One region of the Streptomyces sp. NPDC012935 genome, then DNA from elsewhere that is predicted to be linked to it. Evidence: riboswitches for the same ligand, from Rfam matches in the RefSeq annotation. Region 1 holds a riboswitch; each other region holds the start of a gene.

Evidence for each region. Region 1 has a riboswitch for cobalamin ahead of ACFY5C_RS04485 (ABC transporter substrate-binding protein). Riboswitches for the same ligand answer to the same signal wherever they lie in the genome.
Region 2: it holds a riboswitch for cobalamin, as region 1 does, so the genes downstream of both, ACFY5C_RS30990 (ribonucleoside-diphosphate reductase subunit alpha) here and ACFY5C_RS04485 (ABC transporter substrate-binding protein) in region 1, are expected to answer to the same signal.
Region 3: it holds a riboswitch for cobalamin, as region 1 does, so the genes downstream of both, ACFY5C_RS14445 (cobalamin biosynthesis protein) here and ACFY5C_RS04485 (ABC transporter substrate-binding protein) in region 1, are expected to answer to the same signal.
Region 4: it holds a riboswitch for cobalamin, as region 1 does, so the genes downstream of both, metE (5-methyltetrahydropteroyltriglutamate--homocysteine S-methyltransferase) here and ACFY5C_RS04485 (ABC transporter substrate-binding protein) in region 1, are expected to answer to the same signal.

The regions. Positions count from the first base shown of each region.
Region 1 covers NZ_JBIBBC010000001.1:1,021,977-1,029,836, forward strand. The annotation lists gene ACFY5C_RS04475 (ABC transporter ATP-binding protein) at 1-630, opposite strand, end outside; gene ACFY5C_RS04480 (FecCD family ABC transporter permease) at 627-1,643, opposite strand; gene ACFY5C_RS04485 (ABC transporter substrate-binding protein) at 1,640-2,701, opposite strand; cobalamin riboswitch at 2,760-2,941, opposite strand; gene ACFY5C_RS04490 (methylmalonyl-CoA mutase family protein) at 3,084-4,886, shown strand; gene scpA (methylmalonyl-CoA mutase) at 4,886-7,060, shown strand; gene meaB (methylmalonyl Co-A mutase-associated GTPase MeaB) at 7,057-7,860, shown strand, end outside.
Region 2 covers NZ_JBIBBC010000015.1:208,343-216,202, reverse strand. The annotation lists gene cyc1 (epi-isozizaene synthase) at 1-39, shown strand, start outside; gene ACFY5C_RS31010 (cytochrome P450) at 36-1,415, shown strand; gene ACFY5C_RS31005 (GlxA family transcriptional regulator) at 1,448-2,413, opposite strand; gene ACFY5C_RS31000 (hypothetical protein) at 2,506-2,745, shown strand; gene ACFY5C_RS30995 (ribonucleotide-diphosphate reductase subunit beta) at 2,658-3,671, opposite strand; gene ACFY5C_RS30990 (ribonucleoside-diphosphate reductase subunit alpha) at 3,671-6,058, opposite strand; cobalamin riboswitch at 6,182-6,356, opposite strand; partial or broken gene ACFY5C_RS30985 (hypothetical protein) at 6,375-6,686, opposite strand; gene ACFY5C_RS30980 (ATP-binding protein) at 6,842-7,860, shown strand, end outside.
Region 3 covers NZ_JBIBBC010000005.1:51,943-59,802, forward strand. The annotation lists gene ACFY5C_RS14415 (hypothetical protein) at 1-1,009, opposite strand, end outside; gene ACFY5C_RS14420 (alpha/beta hydrolase) at 1,192-2,319, opposite strand; gene ACFY5C_RS14425 (class II aldolase/adducin family protein) at 2,615-3,346, opposite strand; gene ACFY5C_RS14430 (lysozyme) at 3,555-4,304, shown strand; gene ACFY5C_RS14435 (anion permease) at 4,469-5,701, shown strand; gene ACFY5C_RS14440 (hypothetical protein) at 5,754-5,975, shown strand; cobalamin riboswitch at 6,091-6,233, shown strand; gene ACFY5C_RS14445 (cobalamin biosynthesis protein) at 6,334-7,275, shown strand; gene ACFY5C_RS14450 (cobyric acid synthase) at 7,272-7,860, shown strand, end outside.
Region 4 covers NZ_JBIBBC010000017.1:51,826-59,685, reverse strand. The annotation lists gene aceB (malate synthase A) at 1-1,358, shown strand, start outside; gene ACFY5C_RS32140 (3-hydroxybutyryl-CoA dehydrogenase) at 1,355-2,224, shown strand; cobalamin riboswitch at 2,590-2,785, shown strand; gene metE (5-methyltetrahydropteroyltriglutamate--homocysteine S-methyltransferase) at 2,964-5,282, shown strand; partial or broken gene ACFY5C_RS32130 (ABC transporter ATP-binding protein) at 5,306-5,836, shown strand; gene ACFY5C_RS32125 (serine hydrolase) at 5,854-6,255, shown strand; gene ACFY5C_RS32120 (dolichyl-phosphate-mannose--protein mannosyltransferase) at 6,367-7,860, opposite strand, start outside.

The DNA.
Region 1 (7,860 bases):
GCGCAGCACGAGCAGGCGGTCGCAGTACATCGCGGCGAGATTGAGGTCGTGCAGGGCGATCACGGTGGTGACCGGGAGGCTTGCGACGAGGGCCAGCAGGTCGAGTTGGTGCTGGATGTCGAGATGGTTGGTGGGTTCGTCGAGGAGCAGCTCGCGGGGTTCCTGGGCGAGGGCGCGGGCGATCTGGGTGCGTTGGCGTTCGCCGCCGGAGAGGGTGTGCCAGGACTGGGCGGCCCGCTCGGTGAGCCCGGTGCGGGCGAGGGCCGCGGTGACGGCCTCGCCGTCGGCCGCCGTCGGCGGCGTCCAGGCACGGCGGTGCGGGATGCGGCCGAGGGCGACGACGTCGCGGACGGTCAGCTCGGTCTGGGTGTGGGCGTGCTGTTCGACGGTGGCTACACGCCGGGCGGTGGCGCGGCGGCCGACCTCGGGCAGCGGGCGCCCGTCCAGGGTGACGACCCCGGCGGAGGGGGCGAGGACCCCGGCGAGGAGTCTCAACAGGGTCGACTTGCCGGAGCCGTTGGGGCCGAGCAGGCCGACGGTCTCGCCGGGACTCAGGGTGAGGGTGACGCCGTCGACGACGACCTTGTCGGCGAGGCGCCGTACGACACGGTCCGTGCGCAGGCTGGTCATGCCGCCGTCCTCCGTCCCCGGTAGAGCACGGCGACGAAGGCAGGTACGCCGATGAGGGACGTGACGACGCCCACGGGGACCTCCTGGGGGTCGAGGACGGTGCGGGCGGCGGTGTCCACCCACACCAGGAAGACGGCTCCGGTCAGTGCCGTGACCGGCAGCAGGCGGGCGTGACCGGAGCCGGTGAGGGCGCGGGTGGCGTGCGGCAGGACCAGGCCGACGAAGCCGATCGCGCCGGCGCAGCTGACCAGGGCGGCGGTGAGCAGCGCGGTCGCGCAGAGCAGGACCAGCCGGGTGCGGGCGACGCGGACGCCGAGCCCGGCGGCGGCGTCGTCCCCGAAGGCGAAGGCGTCCAGGGTGCGGGCGTGCCCAAGGCAGACGGCGAGGACGACGGCCAGTACGGCGGTGCACAGCAGCACCTGTCCCCAGTCGGCGCCGGTGAGCGAGCCCAGCAGCCAGAACAGCACGGCACGGGTGGTGTCGGCGTCGGCGGAGGTCAGCACGATGAACGAGGTCAGCGCGGAGAACAGCTGCATGGCCGCGACCCCGGACAGCACGACCCGGTCCGTGCTGCCGCCGAGGACGTGACTGAGCAGCAGCACCATGGCGAAGGAGGCCAGCGCGCCGAGGAAGGCTCCCGCCGACAGCGACACCACTCCCCCGCCGACCCCGAGCACGACCACTGCGACCGCTCCCGTGGACGCGCCGGAGGACACCCCGAGGACGAACGGATCGGCCAGCGGATTGCGCAACAGCGACTGCATGACCGCCCCGCACACGGCGAGTCCGGCCCCGCACACCGCGGCGAGCAGCGTGCGCGGCATGCGCAGGTTCCAGACGATGCCGTCGCGCAGCGGCGCCAACGTGCCCTCGCCGAGGCCCAGATGGGCGGCCACGGACGCCCACACGTCCGCCGTGGAGATGTCGGCCGGCCCGATCGTCACGGCGACGGCGACCGACGCGAGCAGCGCCGCCAGGCCGCCGAGGGTCAGCAGCGGCGTACGGACGCTCACTTGGCGAGTCCCGCGGGCCCGGCGAGCCCGAAGTCGCGCAGGCCCGCGGCGACCTTCTCGATCCCTTCGACCGTGCGGATGGACGGGTTCATCGCCTGACCGCTGAGCAGGACGTACCGCTTCTTCTTCACGGCGGTCAGGTTGCGGGTGGCGGGGTCGGTCTCCAGGAAGCGGATCTTGGCCTCGGCGCTCTCCGCGGTCTGCTGCTTGCGTGTGAGGTCGCCGATCACGATGACGTCGGGGTCTCGGTCGGCGACGGTCTCCCAGCCGATCTGGGGCCACTCGTCGTGGGTGTCGGAGAAGACGTTCCGGGCGCCGACGGCGCGGGTGATGGCACCCGGCGCGCCGCAGCAGCCGGCGAGGTAGGGCGACTGGGAGTTGGCGAACCAGTACATCAGGGTGACATCGGAGGCGGCGGGCCCTGCGGTGGACTTGTGCACCCGCTCCTTCAGCTCGGCGACCAGCTTCTCGCCGCGCTCGGCGGCGCCGAACGCACGGGCCAGATCGCGTATCTCGCCGTACACGGTGTCGAGGGTGAGCGGGGTGGAACGCGAGCCGTCGCCGCCGCTGCCGTTGTCCTTGCCCGCCGAGCAGTCGGAGGGCGAGACGTAGGTGGGCACGCCCAGCTTCTCGAACTGCTCGCGGGTGGCGACACCGCCCTTGCCGAGGGTGGAGACGAAGGAGGAGGTCACGAAGTCGGGCTCGGCGTCCAGGACCTTCTCGAAGGAGGGCGCGTTGTCCGCGAGCCGCGGCACGGAGGCGTTCGCCTTCTGCAGTCCCTTCATGACCGGGTCGGTCCAGGTCGCCGTGCCGGCCACCCGGTCGGCGAGGCCGAGGGAGAGCAGGATCTCCGTGGTGCCCTGGTTGAGGGAGACGGCCCGCTTCGGGGGCGACTTCAGGGTGACCTGGTGGCCGCAGTTGTCGAGGGTGAGCGGGTAGCCCGCGGCGGCGGACTTCCCGGTGTCGTCGGTACTGCCGCTTCCCGAGCCGCCGCACGCGGTGAGCAGGAGGGCGGGCGCCAGCAGCAGGGCGGCGGGACGGAGGGCAAAACGGTACACAGGCGTGCCTCGGTTGTCGGGGCTCGTACGCGGAGCCTGGCCTACGGACGTCCTCCACGCGCGGGCGTGGAGTGCCAGCAGGTCTTCGGACTCGGGTTCGTCCCGACGGGGCGCCTTCCCGGTCTCCCAGTGGCGTGCGTCTGTGCCCCGCCGGTCCCCCTCACCGCTGCGCGTCAGTTCCGGATTCGCACCGGATTCCCTGGCCTCGGGTGTGGCTCGACTGGCCCTCGGAGGCTATCAAGCCCAGCTTGCGGCGGGGGCGTTCGAGCGGGCATCCCGGGGGCCCGGCAGGGCGCGGAGACCCACGTCACAACTTGGAAGAGGGCAAGGTCACAGCCGTGCCCTCTGCTGCTCCTTTGATGATCTGACCTAGCATCCGAGCATGACGGTCCTGCCTGACGACGGGCTCTCGCTGGCCGCCGAGTTCCCTGACGCAACCCATGAGCAATGGCAACGCCTGGTGGAAGGCGTGCTGCGCAAGTCGGGCAAGGACGTCTCGGGCCCGGCGGCGGAAGACGCCCTGTCCACTGCGTTGGAGGACGGGCTGCGCACCCGCCCCCTGTACACCTCGCGCGAAGCCGCACCCGATCCCGGTCTGCCCGGATTCGCCCCGTTCGTCCGTGGCGGTCGCGCCGAGGGCAACACGGCCGGCGGCTGGGACCTGCGGCAGCGGCACACGGCCCTCACGGACGGCCTGGTGCTCGCGGATCTGGAGAACGGCGTCACCTCGCTCTGGCTGGTCCTCGGCGAGGGCGGCCTCCCGGTGTCGTCGCTCGGCCGGGCTCTGGAGGGCGTCTACCTCGACCTGGCCCCTGTCGTCCTCGACGCCGGAGCCGACGTGGAGCCCGCCGCGCGGGAGCTGCTGCGGCAGTACGAGGAGCGGGGCGTCGCCAAGGAGGCCGCGCGCGGCAATCTCGGCGCCGATCCGCTCGGCCATGAAGCCCGTACGGGCACGTCCTCGCAGTTCGCGCCGGTCGCCTCGCTGGCGCGGCTGTGCGCCGGGGAGTACCCGGGGCTACGGGCGCTGACCGTGGACGCGCTGCCGTACCACGAGGCCGGCGGCTCGGCCGCGCAGGAGCTGGGCTCCTCGCTTGCGACCGGCGTCGCGTATCTGCGTGAGCTCACCGAGGCGGGGCTGACGGCGGAAGCGGCATGCGCCCAGCTGGAGTTCCGCTACGCGGCCACCGCCGACCAGTTCCTGACGATCGCCAAGCTGCGGGCCGCGCGTCGGCTGTGGGCGCGGGTGACCGAGGTCTGCGGGGCGCCCAGCGCGCAGGTGCAGCATGCCGTCACCTCGCCGGTGATGATGACGCGCCGGGACCCCTGGGTGAACATGCTGCGCACGACGGTCGCCACGCTGGCCGCCGGGGTCGGCGGCGCCGACGCGGTGACCGTGCTGCCCTTCGACCACGCGCTCGGCCTGCCGGACGCGTTCGCGCGCCGCATCGCCCGCAACACCTCGACCATCCTCATCGAGGAGTCGCACCTCGCCCGGGTGATCGACCCGGCGGGCGGCTCCTGGTACGTGGAGACCCTCACCGACGAACTGGCCCGGGCGGGCTGGGCGTTCTTCCAGCGGATCGAGCAGGCGGGCGGCCAGGCGGCCGCGTTGCGCTCCGGGCAGCTGGGCCAGGACCTGGCCGAGACGTGGCAGGCGCGTACCGGCAAGCTCGCCAAGCGGCGCGAACCGATCACCGGCGTCAGCGAGTTCCCGAACCTCACCGAGCCGCCCGTGGAGCGTGCGCCCGCGCCCGAGCCCAGGTCGGGGGGCCTCCCGCGGGTCCGCCGCGACGAGGCGTACGAGGCCCTGCGCGCCCGCTCCGACGCCCACCTGGCCGCCACCGGCTCCCGGCCGCGGATCTTCCTGGCCGCGCTCGGCCCGGCCGCCGCCCACACCGCGCGCCTCACCTTCGCCTCGAACCTCTTCCAGGCGGGCGGCGTCGAGCCGGTCACCGAGGGCACCTTCGAGGAGAGCGGTGCCACGGAGGTGTGCCTGTGCTCCAGTGACGCCCTCTACGAGGAGCGGGCCGAGACGGTGGCCGCCGAGTTCAGGTCGGCGGGCGCCGCGCACGTGTTCCTCGCGGGCCGCCCCGGGCAGTACACCGATGTCGACAGTTACGTCTTCGCGGGCTGCGACGCGGTCGCCGTGCTGTCCGCCGCCCTCGACCGCATGGGAGTGTCCTGATGGGAATCCCCGACTTCTCCGGGATCGAGCTGGGGACCCCGGCCGCCGCGGGCGGCGCCGACGAGTGGCGCACGGCCGTCAAGCAGGCCACAGGCGGGGACGAACCCCTGTGGGAGACCCCGGAAGGGATCGCGGTCAAGCCGCTGTACACCGGCCGTGACCTGGAGGGGCTGGACTTCCTGGGCACCTACCCGGGCATGGCGCCGTATCTGCGCGGCCCGTACCCGACGATGTACGTCAACCAGCCCTGGACGATCCGCCAGTACGCGGGCTTCTCCACCGCCGAGGAGTCCAACGCGTTCTACCGACGCAACCTCGCCGCCGGTCAGAAGGGCCTGTCGGTCGCCTTCGACCTGCCGACCCACCGCGGCTACGACAGCGACCACCCGCGCGTGACGGGTGACGTCGGCATGGCGGGCGTGGCGATCGACTCGATCTACGACATGCGGCAGCTCTTCGACGGCATCCCGCTCGACAGGATGACCGTGTCGATGACGATGAACGGCGCCGTGCTGCCGGTGCTGGCGCTGTACATCGTCGCAGCCGAGGAGCAGGGCGTACCGCCCGAGAAGCTGGCCGGGACCATTCAGAACGACATCCTCAAGGAGTTCATGGTCCGCAACACCTACATCTATCCGCCGAAGCCGTCGATGCGGATCATCTCCGACATCTTCGCCTTCACCTCGCAGCGGATGCCGCGCTACAACTCCATCTCCATCTCCGGCTACCACATCCAGGAGGCCGGTGCCACGGCCGACCTGGAGCTGGCGTACACGCTCGCGGACGGCGTCGAGTACATCCGCGCGGGCCGTGAGGCCGGCCTGGACGTGGACGCGTTCGCGCCCCGGCTGTCGTTCTTCTGGGCGATCGGCATGAACTTCTTCATGGAGGTCGCCAAGCTGCGTGCGGCGCGGCTGCTGTGGGCGAAGCTGGTGAAGCAGTTCGACCCGCAGAACTCCAAGTCGCTGTCCCTGCGCACCCATTCGCAGACCTCGGGCTGGTCGCTGACCGCGCAGGACGTGTTCAACAACGTCACGCGCACATGTGTCGAGGCGATGGCCGCGACGCAGGGCCACACGCAGTCGCTGCACACCAACGCCCTCGACGAGGCGCTGGCGCTGCCGACCGACTTCTCGGCCCGCATCGCGCGCAACACGCAGCTGATGATCCAGCAGGAGTCGGGCACGACCCGGGTCATCGATCCGTGGGGCGGCAGTGCCTATGTGGAGAAGCTGACGTACGACCTCGCCCGTCGTGCCTGGCAGCACATCCAGGAGGTCGAGCAGGCGGGCGGCATGGCCAAGGCGATCGACGCCGGCATCCCGAAGCTGCGCATCGAGGAGGCCGCGGCGCGTACGCAGGCCCGTATCGACTCCGGGCGCCAGCCGGTCATCGGTGTCAACAAGTACCGCGTCGACAGCGACGAGCAGATCGACGTGCTCAAGGTCGACAACTCCTCCGTGCGCGCCCAGCAGATCGAGAAGCTGCGGCGGCTGCGGGCTGAGCGGGACGAGACGGCCTGCCAGGGCGCCCTGGACGCGCTCACCCGGGCCGCCGGCGGCGAGGGCAACCTGTTGGAGCTGGCGGTGAACGCGGCCCGCGCGAAGGCCACCGTCGGGGAGATCTCGGACGCGCTGGAGAAGGTGTACGGCCGGCACGCGAGCCAGATCCGTACCATCACCGGCGTGTACCGCAACGAAGCCGGGGAGTCGCCGTCCGTGGACCGCACCCGCACCCTCGTGTCCGACTTCGAGGAGGCCGAGGGCCGCCGCCCGCGCATCCTGGTCGCCAAGATGGGCCAGGACGGCCACGACCGCGGCCAGAAGGTGATCGCCACCGCCTTCGCCGACCTCGGCTTCGACGTCGACGTCGGCCCGCTGTTCCAGACCCCGGCCGAGGTGGCCCGCCAGGCCGTCGAGGCGGACGTGCACATCGTCGGGGTGTCGTCCCTGGCCGCCGGTCACCTCACCCTCGTACCGGCGCTCAAGGAGGCGCTGGCGGAGGAGGGCCGCGAGGACATCATGATCGTGGTCGGCGGGGTGATCCCGCCGCAGGACGTCGCGACGCTGCTGGAGATGGGCGCGGCGGCCGTCTTCCCGCCCGGGACGGTGATTCCGGACGCGGCCTACGACCTGGTGCGGCGGCTGGCGGCCGACCTCGGGCACGAGCTGTGATCGATCTCGACACGTATGTGAAGGGTGTCCTCGACGGGAAGCGGGCGATCGTCGCGCGCGCCATCACGCTCGTCGAGTCCACCCGCCCCCAGCACCGGGTGCTGGCCCAGCAGTTGCTGACCGAGCTGCTGCCGCACAGCGGGCGGGCCCGGCGGATCGGGGTCAGCGGGGTGCCGGGGGTCGGGAAGTCGACGTTCATCGACGCGTTCGGCACGATGCTCACCGCGCTCGGCCACCGGGTCGCGGTGCTGGCCGTCGACCCGTCGTCCAGTCGCACGGGCGGGTCGATCCTGGGCGACAAGACGAGGATGGAGCGTCTGTCGGTCGACCCTGCCGCCTTCATCCGCCCCTCCCCCACGGCGGGCACGCTGGGCGGCGTCGCCAAGGCCACCCGTGAGTCGATCGTGGTGATGGAGGCCGCGGGCTACGACGTGGTGCTGGTCGAGACGGTCGGGGTCGGCCAGTCCGAGACCGCGGTCGCGAACATGGTCGACTCCTTCCTGCTGCTCACGCTGGCCCGCACGGGCGACCAGCTGCAGGGCATCAAGAAGGGCGTCCTGGAACTGGCCGACGTGCTCGCCGTCAACAAGGCGGACGGCCCGCACGAGCGCGACGCCCGGGCCGCCGCGCGCGAACTGGCGGGCGCCCTCAGGCTGATGCACGGCAAGGACGCCGCCTGGACACCGCCCGTCCTGCACTGCAGCGGACGCGAGTCGATAGGCCTGGACGGCGTGTGGGACCGCCTCGAACAGCACCGTACCCTGCTCGACTCCACGGGCCGCCTCGCCGCCAAGCGCCGT
Region 2 (7,860 bases), on a different contig from region 1:
CCCCCGTACGTCAACAACGAAGCGGCAGGTGAGAAATGACCGTCGAGTCCGTCCGTCCCGAAGCCCAGCCCCGTGTGGCTTCGGAACTGCGTGAGCCGCCCTTCGCGGGCGGTGGGGTTCCGCTTCTCGGCCACGGCTGGAAGCTGGCCCGAGATCCGCTGGCCTTCATGACCGCGCTCCGCAGGCACGGCGACGTCGTACGCCTCAGGCTCGGCCCGAAGACGGTGTACGCCGTCACTACTCCGGAGCTCACCGGCGCACTGGCGCTGAGCACCGACTTCAAGATCGACGGGCCGCTGTGGGAGTCCCTGGAAGGCCTGCTCGGCAAGGAGGGCGTGGCCACGGCGAACGGCCCCCGGCACCGCCGTCAGCGACGCACCATCCAGCCGGCCTTCCGGCTCGACGCGATCCCCGCGTACGGGCCGATCATGGAGGAGGAGGCGCACGGGCTGGCCGAGCGCTGGAAGTCCGGCGAGACCGTCGACTGCACCTCCGAGTCGTTCCGGATCGCGGTGCGCATCGCCGCCCGCTGTCTGCTGCGCGGCGACTACATGGACGAGCGGGCCGAGCGGCTGTGCAACGCGCTCGCCACGGTCTTCCGGGGCATGTACCGGCGGATGGTGATCCCGCTGGGGCCGCTGTACAAGCTGCCTCTCCCGCCCAACCGCGAATTCAACCGTGCCCTGGCCGATTTGCATCTCCTGGTCGACGAGATCGTCGCCGAACGCCGGGCATCCGGTCAAAAGCCGGACGATTTGCTGACGGCATTGCTGGAGGCGAAGGACGAGAATGGCGACCCCATCGGGGAACAGGAGATCCACGACCAGGTCGTCGCGATTGTCACGCCCGGCAGCGAAACCGTGGCCTCCACGATCATGTGGCTCCTGCATGTGCTCGCGGAACATCCGGAACACGCCGACAAGGTGTGCGCGGAGGTTGAATCCGTCACCGGTGGGCGGCCCGTGGCATTCGAGGACGTCCGCAGCCTCAGGCACACGAACAATGTCGTCGTGGAGGCGATGCGTTTGCGCCCTGCGGTCTGGATTCTGACGCGACGGGCGGTGACCGACACGTCACTTGATGGCTATCGCATTCCGGCCGGGGCCGACATCATCTACAGCCCCTACGCGATACAGCGCGATGCGAAGTCGTATGCGGACAACCTCGAGTTCGACCCGGACCGCTGGCTTCCGGACCGTGTCGTGGACGTGCCGAAGTACGCCATGAGCCCGTTCAGCGTGGGCAACCGCAAGTGCCCGAGCGACCACTTCTCGATGGCGCAGCTGACACTGATCACGGCGGCGCTGGCCACGAAGTACCGCTTCGAGCAGGTGTCCGGTTCGAACGACGCGACCCGTGTGGGCATCACGCTCCGCCCACACAAGCTGCTGCTGAGGCCGGTGCCGAGGGACTAGTGCCGCCCGGGACCGGTGCCGCCGGGGACGGCTCAGGCCGCGCTCGGCCCCTGGAACGTCCTGCGGTAGGCGTTCGGGGTCGTCCCCAGAGCACGTACGAACTGGTGGCGCAGTGCGGCCGCGGTCCCGAACCCTGTTCGACTCGCGATCGCGTCCACCGTCTCGTCCGTCGCCTCCAGCAACTCCTGCGCCAGCAGCACACGTTGGCGCAGGATCCAGCGGTAGGGAGTCGTGCCGGTCTCCTGCTGGAAGCGGCGGGCGAAGGTGCGCGGGGACATGTGCGCGCGCTCGGCTAGCTGCTCCACCGTGACGTCCTCGTCGAGGTGCCGTTCCATCCACGCCAGCACCTCGCCGACCGTGTCGCAGTGGGAGCTGGGCAGGGGGCGCTCGACGAACTGGGCCTGGCCGCCGTCCCGGTGCGGCGGCACGACCATGCGCCGGGCGATCTTGTTGGCGACCTCGGGCCCCTGCTCCTGGCGCACGATGTGCAGACAGGCGTCGATGCCGGCGGCGGTGCCGGCACTGGTGATCACCGGCCCCTCGTCGACGTACAGCACGTCGGACTCGACGATCGCCCCCGGATGCCGTAGGGACAGCTCCCCGGCGTGCTTCCAGTGCGCACTGCACCGCCGCCCGTCGAGCAGTCCCGCGGCGCCCAGCACGAAGACGCCGGAGCACACGCTGAGCACCCGGGCGCCCCGGTCGACGGCCCTGACCAGGGCGTCAAGCAGCTCGGGCGGATAGTCACGGGTGACGTACTCGCTGCCGGCCGGTACGGCGATGAGGTCGGCCTCCTCCAGCCGCTCCAGGCCGTACGGCGTGGTGACGGTGAGTCCGCCGACGTGAGTGCCCAGCGTCGGCCCTTCCGCCGAGACGACCGCGAAATCGTAGGTGGGCAGGCCCTCGTCGCTGCGATCGATGCCGAACACCTCGCAGACGACGCCCATTTCAAAGAGATGTACACCGTCGAGGAGGACGGCGGCGACGTTTTTCAGCATGCTGCCAGTGTGCCTCGTCGCTGGCAGTAAATCGAGGTTCTACGGCAGTCCTGCCACTGTTCGTAAGGAGTGTACGGAGCGACAGTGGTGTCATGACTGCAGAACAGACACAGACACTGCTCGCCATGATCGTCGTCCTCGGGCTGTTCGTCCTCCTGGCCCTCCCGTCACTGATCGGCGCGGTGCGCGACCGGCGCATCGACCGTCAGATCAGGGAGGCCCAGGAACGCGACGAGACCGAGGCTCAGAAGTCCTCGTCCAGGTCGACGGTGCCCTCCACCGCCACCTGGTACGCCGAGGGCCGCCGCTCGAAGAAGTTGGTCAACTCCTGAACGCCCTGCAGCTCCATGAAGGAGAAGGGGTTCTCGGAGCCGTACACCGGAGCGAAGCCGAGACGCGTCAGACGCTGATCGGCGACACACTCCAGGTACTGCCGCATCGAGTCGGTGTTCATCCCCGGGAGGCCGTCACCACACAGGTCGCGCGCGAACTGCAGCTCGGCCTCGACGGCCTCCCTCAGCATGTCGGTGACCTCCTGCTCGAGCTGGTCGTCGAACAGCTCCGGCTCCTCCTTGCGGACGGTGTCGACGACGTCGAACGCGAAGCTCATGTGCATCGTCTCGTCGCGGAACACCCAGTTGGTGCCGGTGGCCAGGCCGTGCAGCAGGCCCCGGCTGCGGAACCAGTAGACGTACGCGAAGGCGCCGTAGAAGAACAGGCCCTCGATGCACGCGGCGAAGCAGATCAGGTTGAGCAGGAAGCGACGCCGGTCGGCCTTGGTCTGCAGGCTCTCCAGCTTCTCGACCTCGTTGATCCACTTGAAGCAGAACTCGGCCTTCTCGCGGATGGACGGGATGTTCTCGACGGCGTCGAAGGCCGCCGCCCGGTCCTGCGGGTCGGGCAGATAGGTGTCGAGCAGCGTCAAGTAGAACTGGACGTGCACGGCTTCCTCGAAGAGCTGCCTGCTCAGGTACAGGCGCGCCTCGGGGGAGTTGATGTGCTTGTACAGCGTCAGCACCAGGTTGTTCGCCACGATCGAGTCGCCCGTCGCGAAGAACGCGACCAGCCGGCCGATCATGTGCTGCTCGCCCTCGGACAGCTTCGCCAGGTCGGCGACGTCCGAGTGGAGGTCGACCTCCTCGACGGTCCAGGTGTTCTTGATGGCGTCCCGGTAGCGCTCGTAGAAGTCCGGGTAGCGCATGGGGCGCAGGGTCAGCTCGAAGCCCGGGTCGAGAAGGTTGGTGTTACGGCTGGTCATTACTGGCAGGCCTCGCAGGACTCGGGGTTTTCCAGGGAGCAGGCGACGGCGTCGGGCTCGGCGACCTGCTGGACGGGGATGGTCTTCTCGGGCTGGGCGGCCCGGCCCTGGGCGGCGCGGGCGATGCGGGTCGCCGGGCGCGAGCGCAGGTAGTACGTCGTCTTCAGGCCCGACTTCCAGGCGTACGCGTACATCGAGGAGAGCTTGCCGATGGTCGGCGTCTCCAGGAACAGGTTCAGGGACTGGGCCTGGTCGAGGAACGGGGTCCGCGCCGCCGCCATGTCGATCAGACCGCGCTGCGGGATCTCCCACGCCGTGCGGTACAGCCGCCGCACGTCCTCGGGGATCCAGGCGAACTCCTGCACCGAGCCGTTCGCCTCACGCAGCGCCTCACGGGTGCGGGCGTCCCAGACGCCGAGCTCCTTGAGCTCGTTGACCAGGTAGGAGTTGACCTGGAGGAACTCGCCGGAGAGCGTCTCGCGTTTGAACAGGTTGGAGACCTGCGGCTCGATGCACTCGTAGACACCCGCGATCGACGCGATGGTCGCGGTGGGCGCGATGGCGAGCAGAAGGGAGTTGCGCATGCCGGTGGTGGCGATACGGCTGCGCAGGGCCGACCAGCGCTCCGGCCAGGTCAGCTCGACGTCGTAGTGGTCGGGGTGCAGGACACCGCGGGCGGTACGGGTCTTCTCCCACGCCGGCAGCGGGCCGTTGCGCTCGGCGAGGTCGGCGGAGGCCTCGTAGGCGGCGAGCATGATGCGCTCGGCGATCCGGGCGGACAGGGCCTTCGCCTCGGCGGAGTCGAAGGGCAGGCGCAGCTTGAAGAAGACGTCCTGCAGGCCCATCGCGCCGAGCCCGACCGGCCGCCACTTGGCGTTCGACCGGCCCGCCTGCTCGGTCGGGTAGAAGTTGATGTCGACGACCCGGTCGAGGAACGTGACGGCCGTGCGGACGGTCGCGTCGAGCCGCTCCCAGTCGATGTCGCCGGTCATGGTGTTCACGAAGGCGCCGAGGTTGACCGACCCCAGGTTGCAGACCGCCGTCTCCCCGTCGTCCGTGACCTCCAGGATCTCCGTGCAGAGGTTGGAGGAGTGGACGACATGGCCCGGCAGGGCCGTCTGGTTGGCGGTGCGGTTGGCGGCGTCCTTGAAGGTCATCCAGCCGTTGCCGGTCTGCGCGAGGGTGCGCATCATGCGGCCGTACAGATCACGGGCGGGGATGGTCTTCTTCGCGAGCCCCGCCGCCTCCGCCTTGCGGTACGCCTCGTCGAACTCGTCGCCCCACAGGTCGACGAGATCCGGCACGTCCGACGGCGAGAACAGCGACCACGGCTCGTCGGCGTTGACCCGGCGCATGAACTCGTCCGGGACCCAGTGCGCGAGGTTCAGGTTGTGCGTACGGCGGGCGTCCTCACCGGTGTTGTCGCGCAGCTCCAGGAACTCCTCGATGTCGGAGTGCCAGGTCTCCAGGTACACCGCGGCCGCACCCTTGCGCCGGCCGCCCTGGTTCACCGCGGCGACCGAGGCGTCGAGGGTCTTCAGGAACGGCACGATGCCGTTGGAGTGACCGTTGGTGCCGCGGATCAGCGAACCCCGGGACCGGATACGGGAGTACGAAAGACCGATGCCGCCCGCGTGCTTGGAGAGGCGGGCGACCTGGTGGTAGCGGTCGTAGATGGAGTCCAGCTCGTCCTTGGGGGAGTCGAGGAGGTAGCAGGACGACATCTGGGGATGCCGGGTGCCGGAGTTGAAGAGGGTGGGGGAGGAGGGGAGGTAGTCGAGGCGGCTCATGAGCCCGTAGAGCGCGGCGACTTCGTCCACCGACCGGGCGGTGTCGTCCTCGGCGAGACCGGCGGCGACGCGCAGCATGAAGTGCTGGGGCGTCTCGACGACCTTGCGGGTGATGGGGTGCCGCAGGAGGTACCGGCTGTGCAGGGTGCGCAGGCCGAAGTAGCCGAAGCGGTCGTCGCCGTCCATGTCGACCAGGGCGTCGAGGCGGGCCGCGTGCAGGCGCACGAACTCGGCGGTCCGGTCGGCGATGAGGCCCTCACGGTGCCCGACCGCGACCGACCCGGTGAAGGACGTGACGCCCTGCGAGGCGGCCTCGGCGGCGATGGAGAGGGTCAGCAGCCGGGCGGCGAGCCTCGAGTAGGCGGGGTCCTCGGAGATCAGGCCGGCCGCCGCTTCGGTGGCCAGCTCGCGCAGCTCCGCCTCGTCCGCGAACGCGGACCGGCCGCGCAGCGCGGCGGCGGCGACCCGGCCGGGGTCGGCGTCGGGGAGGTCGGCGGTCAGCTCGGTCAGGGTCCGCAGCAAGGCGGTTCCCGGGGCGTCCTCGTCCGTAGGGACGGTCGGGACGGCTGAGGCCGGATCTGCTGGCGCGATGGTCACGTGGGGGCTCTCCCTCGCTCGGCACGGGGGCCTCGGCGAGGGCAGGGGGCAGCACACGAGCGCACACGGCGTCGCGTCCACCGGCCCATTCCGCGAGGCCCGGACGTCGGGCGCACCGGCCGGGTGGCCGGGCGCGCTGTCGGCAGGTCCTCGGACTGACTCCTGCGCATGCCGGTCCTGGGAACAGACATGCACAAGTACACCGTTGCGGGACAGTTCCGGATTCGCACCGGATTCCCCTGCGGCGACAGCGAGCATGAGCATACATCTTGTGCTCACCCGCCACGCCACCCCCAGATGTTGTGTCGCGCTGGTTTCAGAGCGTCAACTCGTAGGTGAGGAGAGTGATGTAGATCCGGGCGTGCATGGCTCGCTGGGTCGACAGGACGATGCGTACGCAGCCCTCCGTGGCGCGGGCGCGGGCGCGAGCGCGGTCGCTACGGGCGCGCACGTGCGGGCTGCCTCGCCAGGGGGCCGCCGGACGGGACGAAGGTCACCCCGCCCAGCAGTTGGCGGTCCGCGTGACCACCACCTCGGCGGCGGCCGCGCGCTTGGAGTATTTCCTGGTGGTGAACTCGCCGGGCGCGTCGAACTCGCCGGGATCCGTCGGCCGGATCGCGATGTCCATACGCCCGAGTCTGCCGGACCGGTCCCGGGGACGGCCCAGGGTTTTCGCCGAGGGCCGCCGGGTTGCGGGGAGTTCCGGGAGTGCTTCTATGGAGATAGGTGTCGGCGCTCCGCGGTCGCTCCGTTTCGAGAGTCCTCCTCGGAAGGAGACGAACGATGACGAGGGTCGTCCGTCGCCCGCCCGGCAAGAAGCGACCGCGCAACGCGCCGATGGCGACGCTGGCTCCGAGACGGGCGGGCACCTGGGTCAGGCAGGGGTTCGTGGCCCATTGGCACCGGCTGACGATCCGCCTGGAGGCTCGCGGCGGCACCACCCGCCCCAGGAAGTGGCGCCGGTGGTTCACCTACACCAACGTCACCCGGGCCATCTGGACGGTGGCCGCGCTCGCCTTGCTCGCGTGGGTGGTGGAGGGCCTGTACATCCTGATCTCGAGCAACACGACCAGCTTCGAGAAGTGGCGGCAGGGCAATGACGGATTCGAGACCGTCCTGCGCTTCCTCGGCCCGGTGCTCGCCGCGTCGCTCGCCGCCACCCTCTTTCTGTTCTGGTGGTACCGGTGGACCAAGCGGCGCTATCTCGCAAAGGCACGGGACGATCCCCACCGACTGGTGCTCACCGCCGGCCCGGACGCCACCGAGATCGTAGGCAGGGAGGAGATCGCCCAGGTCATCGCCGAACGGCTGCGCGAGCGCGACACGCGCCGTCCCTATCTGCTGGTCGGCGGTGTCGGCGTGGGCAAGACCGCCGTCCTGGTACGGCTCACCGAACTGCTGGCGGAGCAGAACGCCGTACCGGTGCCGATCCGGCTGCGGGACGCGAACGGCGGCACCGACCTGAACTTCGAACGCATGGCCAAGCAGCGCTTCATAGACGAGGCACCCCGGGGCATCCTCGCGCGCACCAAGACCGAGCGGGTCTGGCAGCAACTGCTCGCCGACGACAAACCCGTCGTCATCGCCGATGGACTGGAGGAGGCTCTCCTCGGCGACGGCCTCGAACAGAACCGGGACAACATCATCCGGCGAGCCATCGAGCGCGCCTACGAGGAGAAGCTGCCCCTCGTCATCGCCTCCCGTCCGCACAGCCCGCTGGAGAGCACCCCGGCCGCGATCGTCGAGCTGGAACCGCTCAGCGAGGAGGAGGCGTTGCGGTTCGTCCAGGCACGCGTTCCGGA
Region 3 (7,860 bases), on a different contig from region 1:
GGAGGGCGTCGTCGCCGCGGGCGGCGCCGAGGAGTTCGGCGACGGCGCTGCCCACCGGGCGGGCGGCGAGCCAGGCGCGGTATTCGTCGCGGGCGGCGTTCGGGCGGAGCTGGGCGCAGCCGCGGAGCATGGCTTCGGCGGACTGCTCGATGTTCCCGGCGGGACTCTGCGCGGCGACGCAGATCTGCTCCAGCTTGACCCATACCGCCCAGCTGCCGAGCGGGGTGAGCGTGGCCTGGCCGTCGCCGTAGGTGAGGGCGCCGACGGAGGCGAGGGCCTGCAGGGCCCAGTCGAGGAGCGGGGCGAGGGGCGTGTCCTCGGCGGCCGTGGCTTCGGTGGCCACGGCGTCGGCGACCGGCACGGGCTGGGGCCCGTAGGGGATCTCGCACCTCTCGGTGCGCAGCTCGGTGACGCGCTGCTCCAGCAGGTCCAGGAGCTGCTCCACAGGGACCGGCCCGGCGGACAGCTGAAGGAAGGAGAGCACCTGGGGCAGGGCCGAGACGACGTCGGCCACGGCTCCGTGCTCGTGCTGCTCGGGTTCCGGGTGGGCGAGCGACCAGGCGTCGAAGAGGGCGACCCAGCCGCGCAGCACGGCGCTGTCGTCGCGGTCCCAGGCGCGCAGCCGCCAGCCGGGGCGGGCACTGTCGCCGTGCACCTCGACGAGTCCGGCCAGGCGGGCGGTGTCCCAGTCTTTGCGGACCTGAGTCACGGTCAGGCCGAGGTCGCGGGCCGCGCGTTCGGCCGTCGCCTCGGAGAGGGTGCCCTTGCCGTCGGGGCTGGCGCTGTCGCGGCCGGGGCGCAGCGCGGTGTCTGCCCAGTGGGCGACGCGGGCCGCGGCGGCCAGACCGGAGCGAGCCATTCTGGCCAGCTCCGCCCGGGCCGGTGTGCCCTCCGGGGGGCGGGGTGCGGGGCGGCGGGGGCGCCGCTGGTTCACAGCTCGTGGTGCGGCGGCCAGGGGTCGCGGGCGGACGAGTCGAAGCCTGGAGTCGCGCGGGATACGGGACGTCACGGGTGCAGTCTTCCGGTTGACGGTCCGAAAACCCAAACGGAATGTCACGAGGGGCGACGGGGATGGCCAACGCACGGGGTCCCGCGAGAGGCGAGGGGCCGAATACAGGCCACTGGTACGGGGTTAAACGGAATCCCCGGGACCGGTCTGGGAGGGGCGGGCCGGAGGGCGTCGCACCGGCATCACATGAGCGGCGTCAGGAAGCGGCGCAGGGACTCCTCGTAGAACTCCGGGTCGGCGTTCCACATGGCCGCGTGGGGTGCGTGGTCGACGGTCTGGAGGGCCACCAGGTCGGGGCGGGCGTCGGCCAGCCGGCGGGAGAGGCTCCAGGGGGCCACCCGGTCGTCCGGTCCGTGGAAGATCAGGGTCGGCACGGCGAGGTGGTCGCGGTCGCCGTTGCCGCCTGCGCGGTCGGCGTTCAGGCCGGTGCGGCCCTGTGCCGCGCGGACCGCGAGCGGCAGCAGCGCGCTCGGGGTGTGGCGGGCCGACGCGAGGGCGCGCAGGGTGGCCTCCCAGCTCAGGACCGGGGAGTCCAGGACGAGACCCGAGACACGGTCGCGGAGCCCGGAGTGCTCGGCGGCGCGCAGCGCCATCGTGGCGCCGGTGGACCAGCCGAGCAGGACGAGTTGCTTGGCGCCGTACCGCACGGCGTAGCGCATCGCGGCGTCCAGGTCGCGCCACTCGGTCTCGCCGAGGTGGTTCAGGCCGTCCGGCGGGCGGGGCGCACCGAGGTCGCCCCGGTAGGCGAGGGCGAGAACCGGGAAATGGCGGCCGCTGAGGAACTCCATGACGTTCATGGCCTGTTCGCGGGTGGTGCCGAGGCCGTGCACCGCGATGACCCAGGTGTCCCGCGCGCCGGGGACGAACCAGGCGGGCAGGGAGCCGAGTTCGCCGGGGATGTCGACGTCGGCGTGCTCCAGACCGAGGGCTGCGCTGGGGTTGCCGACGTACACGTTCGGGGTGAGCCAGACCTTGTCGCCCGGTTCCAAGGTGCCGTGGGTGACGCGCTCCAGGCGGCGTACGACGGTGTCGGCGGAGTGCTTCGCCGCGGCGAGGACGGGGCCGACGACCGCGTGCGAGCCGTCGCCGGAGAGCCCGTAGGTGCCGGGGCGCACGGAGGCGAGGTCGCGGGTGAGCGCGATCTGGCCGGCGGCCGTGGCGTGCACGGTGAGGCGGGGCTCAGTGGGCAGGGGCCTGCCGGGGGGCGCCGTCAGCGCGACGCCACTGGCGATCCGCCCGGCGGCGACGCTTGCGGCGCCGGCGGCCAGAGCCACGGTGACGGCAGCGGCCGTCGCTTTGACAGTGCGCACCCATCCAGTGTCCGGGCGGATGGGGGCGGTGGCCAGTGGGACGTCACTGCCGTGGGCTATGCGGGGTCACTGCCGTGGGCTTGCGGGGTCACTGCCGTGGGCTTGCGGGGTCACTGCCGTGGGCTTGCGGGGTGCGTCGTGCCGGCGCGTGCCCCTCTGGGGGCTGCCGCCCCCAGACCCCCGCTTCGGCCCTGGCGGGCCTCGTCCTCAAACGCCGGACTGGCTGAAATACCTGGACCGGCGTCGGAGTGCGGCCCTGGGCACCCGCACCCACCCCCACAGTCACAGCCCCACGTCACCCCCGCTGCCCGTACCCCCGCAACCGCTCCGCCACCTCCCCCAGCTGCCCCTCCGACAGCAGCGACGGGGACAGGCCCGGTACCGAGGATGCCGTGAGCCACAGGCGGGACATCCACTCCAGCTGGGCCGTGCGGTCGTAGGCCTGGTGCAGGGTCGTGCCGTAGGCCATCGTGCCGTGGTTCTGGAGGAGGCAGGCGGTGCGGTCGGTGAGGGCCTGGAGCATGTTCTCGGCCAACTCCTGGGTGCCGTACGTCGCATAGGGGGCAACTCGGACGGGGCCGCCGAGGGCGGCGGCCATGTAGTGGATCAGCGGGAGCTCGGGCACCAGGGTCGAGACGGCCGTCGCGTGGACCGCGTGGGTGTGGACGACGGCGCCGGCGTCCGTGGCCCGGTAGACGGCGAGATGCATGGGCAGCTCGCTCGTCGGCACCAGCGCGCCCAGCACCTGCCTGCCGTCCAGGTCGACCCCGGTCACATCCTCCGGCGCCAGGCGGTCGTACGGCACCCCCGACGGTGTGACCAGCACGGTGTCGTCGACCCGCACGGAGACGTTCCCGGACGTGCCGACGACCAGGCCGTCGGAGACGGTCCGGCGGGCCGTCGCCACGAGGGCCTCCCAGGCCTCCGCCTCCTCGGGGCGCGCACTGCGGCCCCACGACTCCCCCACTTCCTGTGCGCCCTCCCGCGTGTCCCGCGCGCCCCGCTGGTCCCGCCGCTCCTCAGCCATGCGGCGATCCTGCCAGGCGTGGCCGCGGCACGGCACCAAGTCACCGCCGGGCCGGGGCACTTTAGGGGAGGAGGACCGGCGTCCGGCAGGGCACATACCTGGACATAACCCTCCACCCCCCACCTTGGCCTGGGATCGATCAGGATTCAACGATCTTCCCGTAGCCTCTGGCTGATTTGTCGTGCACGCCGCCATTCCGGGGGGAAATATGGCCCGTGATCGCAAACCGTCCCGTCACCGCTCCCGCCTTCTGGCGATATCCGTCGCAGCGCTCACGCTCGGCGGGACCGCACTCGCCGAGATACCGGCCGCGGCGGCCGGCAAGCCCAAGGGCCATGACGTCTCTTCCCACCAGAAGAACGTCAACTGGCAGAGCGCGAAGAGCAAGGGCGCCAAGTTCGTCTACGTCAAGGCGACCGAGTCCCACACCTACCGCAACCCCTACTTCGGCCAGCAGTACAACGGCTCCCGCAACGCGGGCCTGATACGCGGCGCGTACCACTTCGCGCTGCCGAACAAGTCGCCGGGCAGGACGCAGGCCGCGTACTTCGTGCGCAACGGCGGCGACTGGCGGTCCGACGGCTGGACCCTGCCACCCGCTCTCGACATCGAGTACAACCCCTACAGCAGGCACAAGTGCTACGGGCTGAGCAAGGCGAAGATGGTCAGCTGGATCCAGTCCTTCAGCAACGAGGTCAAGCGGCTGACCGGCCGTCGCCCGGTGATCTACACCACCACGCACTGGTGGAACAACTGCACCGGCGGCAGCCGCGCCTTCGCCTCGAATCACGCGCTGTGGATAGCGCGCTACAACTCCTCCAGCGCGGGGGCGCTGCCGGCCGGATGGCGGTTCTGGACCATCTGGCAGTACGACAACGGCAGCGGAAGCCTGCCGGGTGACCAGAATCTCTTCAACGGGTCCATGACCCAGCTGAGGAAGTTCGCCCGAGGCTACTGACCTTGCGGCGCCTGGGCCGCGCGACGGCCGAGGGACGGGGGCCTCGCCCACCGGACGATTAACCCCCTCCCGCGGACACCGTGCGGCTCACCCCAGTTCATCTTCCGTTCACTCAGGTTACTTACGTTCGTCCGGCCAATGACCTCGAACGATTGCCTGGGTAAATGGAAAACTTCTCGCTGATCCTCGCGATTGTGGTGGTAACCGCACTCGCGTTCGATTTCACGAACGGTTTCCACGACACCGCCAACGCGATGGCCACCACCATCTCGACCGGTGCGCTCAAGCCCAAGGTCGCGGTGGCCATGTCCGCCGCGCTGAACCTTGTCGGCGCCTTCCTCTCCGTGGAGGTCGCCAACACGATCTCCAAAGGTCTCGTCGACGAGACCGGCATCCGTCCCGAGGTCATCTTCGCCGCGCTGGTCGGCGCGATCCTCTGGAACCTGCTGACCTGGCTGGTGGGCCTGCCCTCCAGCTCCTCGCACGCGCTGATGGGCGGTCTGATCGGCGCCACCATCGCCTCGGCCGGCGTCGGCGCGGTCCACGGCGACGCGCTCGTCACCAAGGTGCTGATCCCGGCGATCGCCGCCCCGCTGGTCGCGGGCATCGCGGCGCTGCTGGCCACCCGCCTGACCTACTCGCTCGGCAAGAAGGCCGACGGCGAGTCCGCCAAGAAGGGCTACCGCGCCGGCCAGATCGCCTCGGCCGGCCTGGTCTCCCTGGCCCACGGCACCAACGACGCGCAGAAGACCATGGGCATCATCACCCTCGCCCTGGTCGCCGGCGGCACCCTCGCCCCCGACTCCGACCCGCCCATGTGGGTCATCCTCTCCGCGGGCCTGGCCATCGCGCTCGGCACCTACCTCGGCGGCTGGCGCATCATCCGCACCATGGGCAAGGGCCTGACCGACCTTCAGCCGCAGCAGGGCTTCGCCGCCCAGACCAGCGCGGCCACCGTCATCCTGGCCTCCTCCCACCTCGGCTTCTCCCTGTCCACCACGCACTCCGTCTCCGGCGCGGTGATGGGCGCGGGCCTCGGCCGCAAGGGCGGTGTGGTCCGCTGGTCGACGGCGACCCGCATGTTCGTCGCCTGGGGCCTGACCCTCCCGGCCGCCGCGCTGGTCGGCGCGATCGCCGAGTACGTGACGGGCTTCGGCGCCTGGGGCACCGCCGTCGTCGCGGTGTTCCTGGTCGCCTCCAGCGCCGCGATCTGGAAGATCTCCCGCCGTGAGGTCATCGACCACACCAACGTCAACGAGTCCGACGAGCCGGCCGGCGTGGTGACCACGGCCATGGCCGCCGTGACCCCGCCGCCCGCGGGCATGGCGACCGAGGAACTCACGGCCACCATCCCGGCCCAGTCCTCGGAGCCGGAGCCTTCGAAGGCCACGGTCTGACGCACCCGGTCACTCCAGTCACTCCCCCTCACACACTCAGGAAAGCAGAAGCATGAAGATCGACTGGGCGGCACTCGGCTCCGTCTTCGGCGTCAGCCTCGTGGTCACCGTGGCCCTGGTGGGCCTGTTCACCCTCGGCATCGCAGGCCTGTCCCGGCGCGAACGGGCCGCGGCCCAGGGCGACTCGGCCTCTCTCGCGGTCACGGGTGCGTACGCGTGCTTCGCGGCATGCGCGGCGGCAGTGGCGTACGGCATCTATCTGATCGTGGCCTGACGCACGACGCGCATCACCTGAAACACCCGAGGTGCGGGACGGATCACCGTCCCGCACCTCACTGCTGTGTGGGCCTTCGCACACTCTCCCTTCGCAGGTCAACGGCAAGTTGACGGCCGTTCCAACCCCGTGGTGGACTGCCGGAGCCATGTGCGGCGGCAGGAGAGGAAGCCGGTGTGAATCCGGCGCGGTCCCGCCACTGTCACCGGGGTAGACACCCCCGGGAGCCAGGAACTCTCACCGCCGGTCTCGTCGAACCAGGGCGTGGACACCCTGAGTGAGGACATAACGCGATGCTCGCCTGCCGATCGACATGCAGAACCGGACCCTCGTCTGACTCGACGCTCGGCTGACCCCGATGCGTGCCGATCGCGTCTTCGCGTACGGCGCCGCCGCCGGACTTCTCGGTGATCTGCTGCTCGGCGATCCTCGCCGGGGACACCCGGTCGCCGTGTTCGGGCGGACCGCCGCCGCCGTGGAACGGGTGTTGTGGCGTGACCACCGCGCATGGGGTGCGGTGCACACCGCCGTGTGCGCCGGTGGCGCCGTGGCCCTCGGCGCCACCGCAGCTCGTCTCGTACGTACGTCCCCCGCCACCGCCGTCGCGCTGACCGGCGCCGCCACCTGGGCGGTCGTCGGGGGGACTTCGCTCGCCCGGGAGGCCCGGGTCATCGGGCAGGCGCTCGAAGCGGGGGACATCGAGGGCGCACGTGCCCGGCTGCCGCATCTGTGCGGGCGGGATCCGCAGGCGCTGGACGCGGACGGGATCGCGCGGGCCGTCGTGGAGTCCGTCGCCGAGAACACCTCCGACGCGGTGGTGGGGGCCCTGGTGTGGGGCGCCGTGGCAGGCGTTCCCGGGCTGGTCGGGTTCCGGGCCGTGAACACACTCGACGCCATGGTGGGGCACAAGTCGCCCAAGTACCGGCGGTACGGCTGGGCTTCGGCCAGGCTCGACGACCTGGCGGGGTGGCCGGGATCCCGGCTGACCGCCGTACTCGCCGCCGTCGCCGGGGGTGACCCCCGTGGGGCGGTACGAGCGTGGCGCGCCGACGCCGCCAAGCATCCGAGCCCCAACGCCGGGCCCGTGGAGGCCTCGTTCGCGGGGGCGCTCGGGGTGCGGCTGGGCGGGACGCTGTCGTACGGCGGACGCGTCGAGCATCGGCCCGTGCTGAACGGGGACGGGCGGGCCGTGGGCACGCAGGACATCGAACGGGCCGTACGGCTGTCGAAGCGCGTCGGCTGGCTGGCGCTCGGCGTCTGTGCCGTCGCGCGCCGCATCGCGAAGGGACGTACCTCATGACGGGCGGTGGTCTCCTTGTCGCCGGCACCACATCCGACGCCGGCAAGAGCGTCGTCACCGCCGGGATCTGCCGATGGCTGGTGCGGCAGGGAGTGAAGGTCGCGCCGTTCAAGGCGCAGAACATGTCCCTCAACTCGTTCGTCACGCGTGAGGGCGCCGAGATCGGACGGGCCCAGGCCATGCAGGCACAGGCCTGCCGGGTCGAGCCGACCGCGCTGATGAATCCCGTGCTGCTCAAGCCCGGTGGGGAGCAGAGCAGTCAGGTCGTGCTGCTGGGCAAGCCGGTGGGTGAGCTGAGCGCACGCGGCTTCTTCGGGGGGTCTGGGGAGTCGTCCCCCGGGAAGAGGCTGCACGGCGGGCGGCAGGAGCAGCTGCTCGGGACCGTGCTCGACTGTCTCGCCGAGTTGCGGGGCACGTATGACGCGGTGATCTGTGAGGGGGCCGGCTCGCCGGCCGAGATCAATCTGCGGCGGACCGACATCGTCAACATGGGTATCGCCCGCAATGCCGGGCTGCCCGTGCTGGTGGTGGGTGACATCGACCGCGGGGGCGTGTTCGCCTCCTTCTTCGGGACGATCGCCCTGC
Region 4 (7,860 bases), on a different contig from region 1:
GCGTCGCGCCGCCCGCCCCCGGCCTCACCGACCGCCGCGTCGAGATCACCGGCCCGCCGGACCGCCGGATGGCGGTCAACGCGCTCAACTCCGGCGCCAGGATCTGGATGGCGGACTTCGAGGACGCCACCGCTCCCCTCTGGGACAACGTCGTCGGCGGCCAGCTCAACCTGCTCGACGCGGTCGAGCGCCGGATCGGCTTCACCACGGCGGAGGGCAAGGAGTACCGCCTCGGAGACCGGCTCGCCACCATCATGGTCCGCCCGCGCGGCTGGCATCTCGACGAGGAGCACCTGGAGTTCGACGGACGGCCCGTGCCTGCCGCCCTGGTCGACTTCGGCCTGTACTTCTTCCACTGCGCCCAGCGCCAGATCGACGCCGGGTACGGCCCGTACTTCTACCTGCCGAAGCTGGAGAACCGGCACGAGGCGCGCCTGTGGAACGACGTCTTCGTCCTCGCCCAGGAACTGCTCGGCATTGCGCACGGCACGATCCGTGCCACGGTCCTCATCGAGACGATCACCGCCGCGTTCGAGATGGAGGAGATCCTCTACGAACTTCGCGAGCACAGCGCGGGGCTCAACGCGGGCCGCTGGGACTACCTGTTCAGCCTGATCAAGACGTTCGGCCACCGCACCGACTTCCTCCTGCCCGACCGGGCGAAGGTGACGATGACCGCCCCCTTCATGCGGGCGTACACCGAACTCCTCGTCCGCACCTGCCACAAGCGCGGCGCCCACGCCATCGGCGGCATGGCCGCCCACGTGCCCGGCAAGGACCCGGCCGCGAACGAGGCCGCGCTCGCCAAGGTCCGGCTCGACAAGGAGCGGGAGGCCGAGGACGGCTTCGACGGCTCCTGGGTGGCCCACCCCGGGCTCGTCCCCGTCTGCCGCGAGGTCTTCGACGGTGTCCTCGACGAACGGCCCCACCAGATCGACCGTACCCGCGACGACGTCGACGTGAGCGCGGCGGACCTGCTGTCGGTGCGCAGGATCAGCGGGCCGCCGACCGAGGAGGGCGTGCGCACCAACATCGCCGTCGCGCTGCGCTATTTCGCCGCCTGGCTGCGCGGGCAGGGCGCGGTCGCGCTGTACGGCCTGATGGAGGACGCGGCCACCGCCGAGATCGCCCGCGTGCAGATCTGGCAGTGGCTCCGGCACCGGGTGATCGACCGGGAGACGGTGCTGCGGCTGCTCGACGACGAGGTCGTCGCGCTCGGCCGCGAGTACCCGTGGGCGCCCGTCGACGAGATCCGCGCCCTGTTCGAACGGACCGCCCTGGCGGGCGAGTTGCCGCTGTTCTTCACCCCGGACGCGTACACGCGGCACCTCGTGAAGCGGACGGAGGCCGGGGCGTGAGCGGGGGCATCCAGCGCGTCGGCGTGGTCGGCGGCGGGCAGATGGGGGCCGGGATCGCCGAGGTGTGCGCACGGGCCGGCCTCGACACCGTGGTCTGCGAAGTGGACGAGGTCGCGGCCCGCGCCGCACGGGACCGGATGGCGGCGTCACTCGACCGCGCGGTGCGCCGCGGCAGGCTGGAGGAGGCCGCAGCGCGAGACGCGCTCGACCGCACGGCCTTCAGCGGCAGCCTGGACGATCTCGCCGACCGGCAGCTCGTCGTCGAGGCCGTCATCGAGAACCCGGCCGCCAAGACCGAGGTCTTCGCCGCGCTCGACAAGATCGTCGAGGATCCGGAGGCGGTGCTGGCGACCAACACCTCCTCACTCCCCGTCATGCGGCTGGGCATGGCGACCGGCCGGGCGGACCGGGTGGTGGGCCTGCACTTCTTCAACCCGGTGCCGGTGCTGCCGCTGGTGGAGATCGTGACCTCGCTGCACACGGCGCCTCAGACGCTTGCCGCAGTACGGGAATTCGCCACCAGGACGCTGGGCAGGACGGTGATCCACTCCCAGGACCGGGCCGGCTTCGTCGTCAACGCCCTGCTCATCCCGTACCTGCTGTCGGCGGTCCGGATGGCCGAGTCCGGCTTCGCCACAGCCGCCGACATCGACACGGGCATGGAGCTGGGCTGCGCCCACCCCATGGGCCCGCTCAGGCTCGCGGACCTGATCGGCCTCGACACCGTCGCCTCGATCGCCGGGTCGCTCTACGACGAGTTCAGGGAGCCCCTCTACGCCCCTCCCCCGCTGCTCCAGCGGATGGTGGAGGCGGGATTGCTCGGCCGCAAGACCGGCCGCGGGTTCCACATCTACGACCAGGACTGAGGGCCTGGTACGACGCGGGCTGAGGGGTCCGCGTCGCCGCCGGGAGTGAGGGTTCCCGCGCGGCTGACACAGGGGAAGGGCGGGAGGCGCTGTCAGGCGCTTCCCGCTCTGTGGCGCTCCCGCCCTCGCAACGCGCCGGGCACTCAGAGCCTGCCGAGTGGCCCGTCCTGGTCGCGGCGACCGCCTGCGGCTCCCCGGGGAAGGTCATCTCGGGTGCGCCCGTGCGCGGATGGAGGGCGACCTCGGCTCCACTCCGTACACCTCGGCCAGCAGCCGGGGCGTCGTCGCGGGTGTCCCATTTCACCATCCGGATGACGGATGCCGCGCTGCCCTGCGAGGTGCCACCCCGTAGGCTGGCCGGTGCAGCTGGTTCGCCCCGCCCGCCAGGTGGGATGCGTCGCAAGAGGGAACCCGGTGAGAATCCGGGACTGCCCCGCAGCGGTGAGTGGGAACGACCGCCGTCATCCGCACTGGGCCCGACGAAGAGGGCCTGGGAAGCGACGGCCAGTAGGTGTCCTCCGGTCAGGAGGACGTGCCCGCGAGTCCGAAGACCTGCCAACTGCCCGCGCGCGGACGACCCGTGCGCGGACATCCCGGTGACCTCGAGGGCGGGTCGGCGTACATACCAGGCGGACGACCGTGCCCAGCCGCGCACGCTCCGACCGTCCGGTTCGTCACCCCTTCGCGCTCTCGTCCCGTCGCCGGGATCTCAGGGATTCATCTCGCGAAGGAGATCTCCGTGACCACGAAGTCCGCAGCCGCGGCAGCACGGGCCACCGTGTACGGCTACCCCCGCCAGGGCGCGAACCGGGAACTGAAGAAGGCGGTCGAGGGCTACTGGAAGGGCCGTGTCACCGCTGGCGCCCTGCGCACCACGGCCGCCGACGTGCGCGCCGCCAACTGGCGGCAGCTGGCCGACGCCGGCATCCACGAGGTGCCCACCGGTGATTTCTCGTACTACGACCACGTCCTGGACACCACCGTCATGGTCGGCGCGATCCCCGAGCGCCACCGGCACTCCGTCACGGCCGGCACCCTCGACGGCTACTTCGCCATGGCGCGCGGCACGCAGGACGTGGCGCCGCTGGAGATGACGAAGTGGTTCGACACGAACTACCACTACCTGGTGCCGGAGCTGGGCCCTGACACCGTCTTCACGGCCGACTCGACCAAGCAGGTCGCCGAGCTGAAGGAGGCCCTCGCGCTCGGTCTCACCGCCCGCCCAGTCCTGGTCGGCCCGGTCACGTATCTGCTGCTCGCCAAGCCCGCCCCCGGGGTCGCCGCGGACTTCGAGCCGCTCACGCTCCTGGACCGCCTGCTGCCGGTGTACGCCGAGGTCCTCGCCGACCTGCGCGCGGCCGGCGCCGAGTGGGTGCAGCTGGACGAGCCCGCCCTTGTCCAGGACCGCACCCCGGCCGAGCTGAATGCCGCCGAGCGGGCCTACCGCGACCTCGGTGCCCTCACCGACCGCCCGAAGCTGCTGGTCGCCTCGTACTTCGACCGGGTCGGCGACGCCCTGCCGGTATTGGCGAAGGCCCCGGTCGAAGGGCTGGCGCTGGACTTCACCGGGTCCGCCGCAGCGAACCTGGACGCACTCGCCGCGGTCGGCGGGCTGCCCGGCAAGCGGTTGGTCGCCGGTGTGGTCAACGGCCGCAACATCTGGGTCAACGACCTGGAGAAGTCCCTGTCCACCCTGGGCACCCTGCTCGGGCTGGCCGACCGGGTCGACGTGGCCGCCTCCTGCTCCCTGCTCCATGTGCCCCTGGACACGGGCCTGGAGCGGGACATCGAGCCGCAGGTCCTGCGCTGGCTGGCATTCGCGAAACAGAAGACCGCCGAGATCGTCACGCTCGCCAAGGGCCTCGCCCAGGGCACGCACGCCGTCGCCGCCGAACTCGCCGCCAACCGGGCCGACCTGGCGTCCCGCGCCGGCTCGCCGATCACCCGTGACCCGGCCGTCCGCGCCCGCGCCGCCGCCGTCACCGAGGCCGACGCCCGCCGCTCCCAGCCGTACTCCGAACGCGCCGCCGCCCAGCGCGCCCACCTCGGCATGCCCCTGCTGCCGACGACCACCATCGGCTCCTTCCCGCAGACCGGCGAACTGCGCGCCGCACGCGCCGACCTGCGCGGCGGGCGCATCGGCGCCGCAGGGTACGAGGAGCGCATCAAGGCCGAGATCCAGGAGGTCATCTCCTTCCAGGAGAAGACCGGGATCGACGTCCTGGTGCACGGCGAGGCCGAACGCAACGACATGGTCCAGTACTTCGCCGAGCAGCTCACCGGCTACCTCGCCACCCAGCACGGCTGGGTGCAGTCCTACGGCACGCGGTACGTCCGTCCGCCGATCCTGGCCGGCGACATCTCCCGCCCCGAACCGATGACGGTGCGCTGGACGCAGTACGCCCAGTCCCTCACCGACCGCCCCGTCAAGGGCATGCTCACCGGCCCGGTCACCATGCTCGCCTGGTCCTTCGTCCGCGACGATCAGCCTCTCGGTGACACCGCCCGCCAGGTCGCCCTCGCCCTGCGCGACGAGGTGGGCGACCTGGAGGCAGCCGGGACTTCGGTCATCCAGGTCGACGAACCCGCTCTGCGCGAGACCCTGCCGCTGCGCTGCGCCGACCGTCCGGCCTACCTGGCCTGGGCGACGGAGGCGTTCAGGCTCAGCACGAGCGGTGTGCGTCCGGACACCCAGATCCACACCCACATGTGCTACGCCGAGTTCGGCGACATCGTCCAGGCCATCGACGACCTGGACGCCGACGTCATCAGCCTGGAGGCCGCCCGCTCACACATGCAGGTCGCCCGCGAACTCGCCGCCCACGGCTACCCGCGCGAGGCCGGCCCCGGCGTGTACGACATCCACTCCCCACGCGTCCCCAGCGCCCAGGAGGCGGCGTCCCTGCTGCGCACCGGCCTCAAGGCCATCCCCGCCGAACGCCTCTGGGTCAACCCCGACTGCGGCCTGAAGACCCGCGGCTGGCCCGAGACCCGCGCCTCACTGGAGAACCTGGTCACCGCCGCCCGCACGGTCCGTGCGGAACTCTCCGCGTCCTGAGACCGGCAGCGATCGGGAGTGATCTGCCGGGGAGGGCGCGTCGGCGCTCCCTCCCCGGCCCTGAGGCCGGCGTCACGCTCACCGGCGGTGCGCACCACCTGGTGGAGGACGTCTCCCTCATCGCCCGCCCGGGCGAGGTGATCCGCCTCGTGGGCCTCAACGGCAGCGGCGAGTCCAGCCTGTTGCGCGCCGTCTACCGCGACCTGCGCCCCGCCGGCGGCGAGGTCCGTGTCGACGGCACCGACGCCAGGTCACTGCCCGTGCGGCAGGTGGCCCGCACGGTGGCCGCTGTGGTGCAGGAGCCCGCGGGCTCGGCTCCTGCACCACCGCAGGAGCCCGGCGCGGACTTCGACCTGACGGACCGTGCGATCGTCGCCGCGGGCCGTACTCCGCACACGCGGCTGCTCGACGGCGACACCTCCGAGGACGCCGCGCTGATCGAGTCGGCGCTCACCGCCGTGGACGGCGCCGACCTGGCCGGCCGCCCCTTCGGCCGGCTCTCCGGGAGCGAGCGCCAACGCGTGCCGATCGCCCGGGCCCTGGCCCGGCAACCCTGACTCCTCGTCCTGGGGTGACCGGCCGTACGTACGGCGAGGAGATCCGCCGGCGCGTCATCACGCCGCTCGGTCTGCGCGAGACGTACGTGCCGGGTGACGCCTCGGCGATCCCCGGACCGCACCCGCGCGGGTACGTACGGCCCGGCGTGGACGCGCCGCTCAGGGACATCACCGCGATCAACCCCTCGGTCGCGGGCCCGTCCGGCGAGTTGATCTCCAGCGGCAGCGACGTCAACCGCTTCCTCGCCGCTCTCCTGCGCGGCGAACTGCTGCGCCCGGCGCAACTGCGGGAGATGGCCTGGAGAGCAGGCCACTGCCCTGTGGTGGCCGCTACTGGGGGCACACCGGTGACATTCCCGGGTACGAGACGGCGGGCGGCGCCACGGTCGACGGCCGGCAGGCGACGGTCATGGTGAACCTCGGCCCGGGTGGGCCGGACGCACAGAGCGACGACATCAAGGCGGCCGTCCGGACGGCGCTCTGCGAGGGACGATCCTCGAAGACCCGGTAGCCGGGCCCCGTCGGACTCATATCCAGGTGTCGAGCCACATCCTGGCGTGCCAGTCGGCGTACGGGATCGTCTGCCCGCTGTAGATCGGGAAGAAGTAGATGAAGTTCCAGGCGATGAGCAGGACCAGTGCGCCCGCCGCGACCGCACCCCCGGTACGGCGCGTCTCGCCCGCCCCCGGCGGACCCAGCAGCGCCCCGATCATCATGGCCACGGCCAGACACAGGTACGGCACGAAGACGACCGCGTAGAAGGAGAAGGTCGTGCGGTCCTGGTACAGGAACCAGGGCAGGTAACCGGCGCCCACCGCGCACAGGATGGCGCCGGCACGCCAGTCGCGGCGCAGGGCCCACCGGTAGAGCAGGTACGCCAGGGCGAGGCACGCCGTCCACCACAGCAGGGGCGTCCCCAGGGCGAGGACCGTCTGCGAGCAGTCGACCGTTGTGCGGCAGCCGTCCGTTCCGGGCTTCGGGGACTCGTAGTCGAACAGCACGGGGCGGCCGAGGACCAGCCAACTCCACGGGTTGGACTCGTACTTGTGGAAGCTGTGCAGTCCCACGTTGAACTGGTAGACCCCGTATTCGTAGTGCCACAGGCTGCGCAGCGGAGCCGGGATCCATGACCAGGTGCCGCCATGGCCGTCGGCCCAGTGGCGTGCGTAGCCGGTGTCGGAGCGGAACCAGCCGGTCCACGTGGCCACATACGTCACCACGGCGACCGGAACGACGGAGAGCACCGACCATCCGAGGTCCTTGCGCAGGACCGCCCGGTAAGGGTGCCGCGCCCCTGCCACGCGGCGGGCGCCGACGTCCCACAGCAGGGTCAGCAGCATGAAGAAGGCCAGGAAGTACAGGCCGTTCCATTTGGTCGCGGCCGCGAGTCCCAGGAAGGCCCCGGCCATGAGCCGCCATGGACGTACGCCCGTCCCGGCGTGGTCGCCGGTGTGCCCGTCCGGGCGGCCACGGCCGTCCGGGCCGACGGGAAGGGCGGCCGCGAGCCGGGCCCGGGCGTGGTCCCGGTCGATCAGCAGACTTCCGAAGGCCGCCAGCACGAAGAACATGACGACCAGGTCCAGCAGCGCCGTACGGCTCATCACGTAGTGCAGACCGTCCACGGCCAGCAGCGCGCCGGCCAGGCAGCCCAGCGCCGTGGAGCGGAACAGGCGGCGTCCTGTCCGGCACAGCATCAGCACCGACAGCGCGCCCAGGACCGCCGTCATGAAGCGCCAACCGAACGGGTCCAGGCCGAACATCCACTCGCCGACGGCTATCACCCATTTGCCCATCGGCGGGTGTGCGACGAAGGCGCCGGTGTCGGAAAGCGGGATCACCTGGGGGTCCGCGAGGATCTGCGGGTCGGCGATCTTGCGGTCCGGCCACGTGCCCTCGTAGCCGAACTGCAGCAGGGACCAGGCGTCCTTGGCGTAGTAGGTCTCGTCGAAGACGACGTCCCGCGGACGGCCGAGGTTCCAGAAGCGGATCGCCGCGGCCAGGACGGCGACGAGTACCGGTCC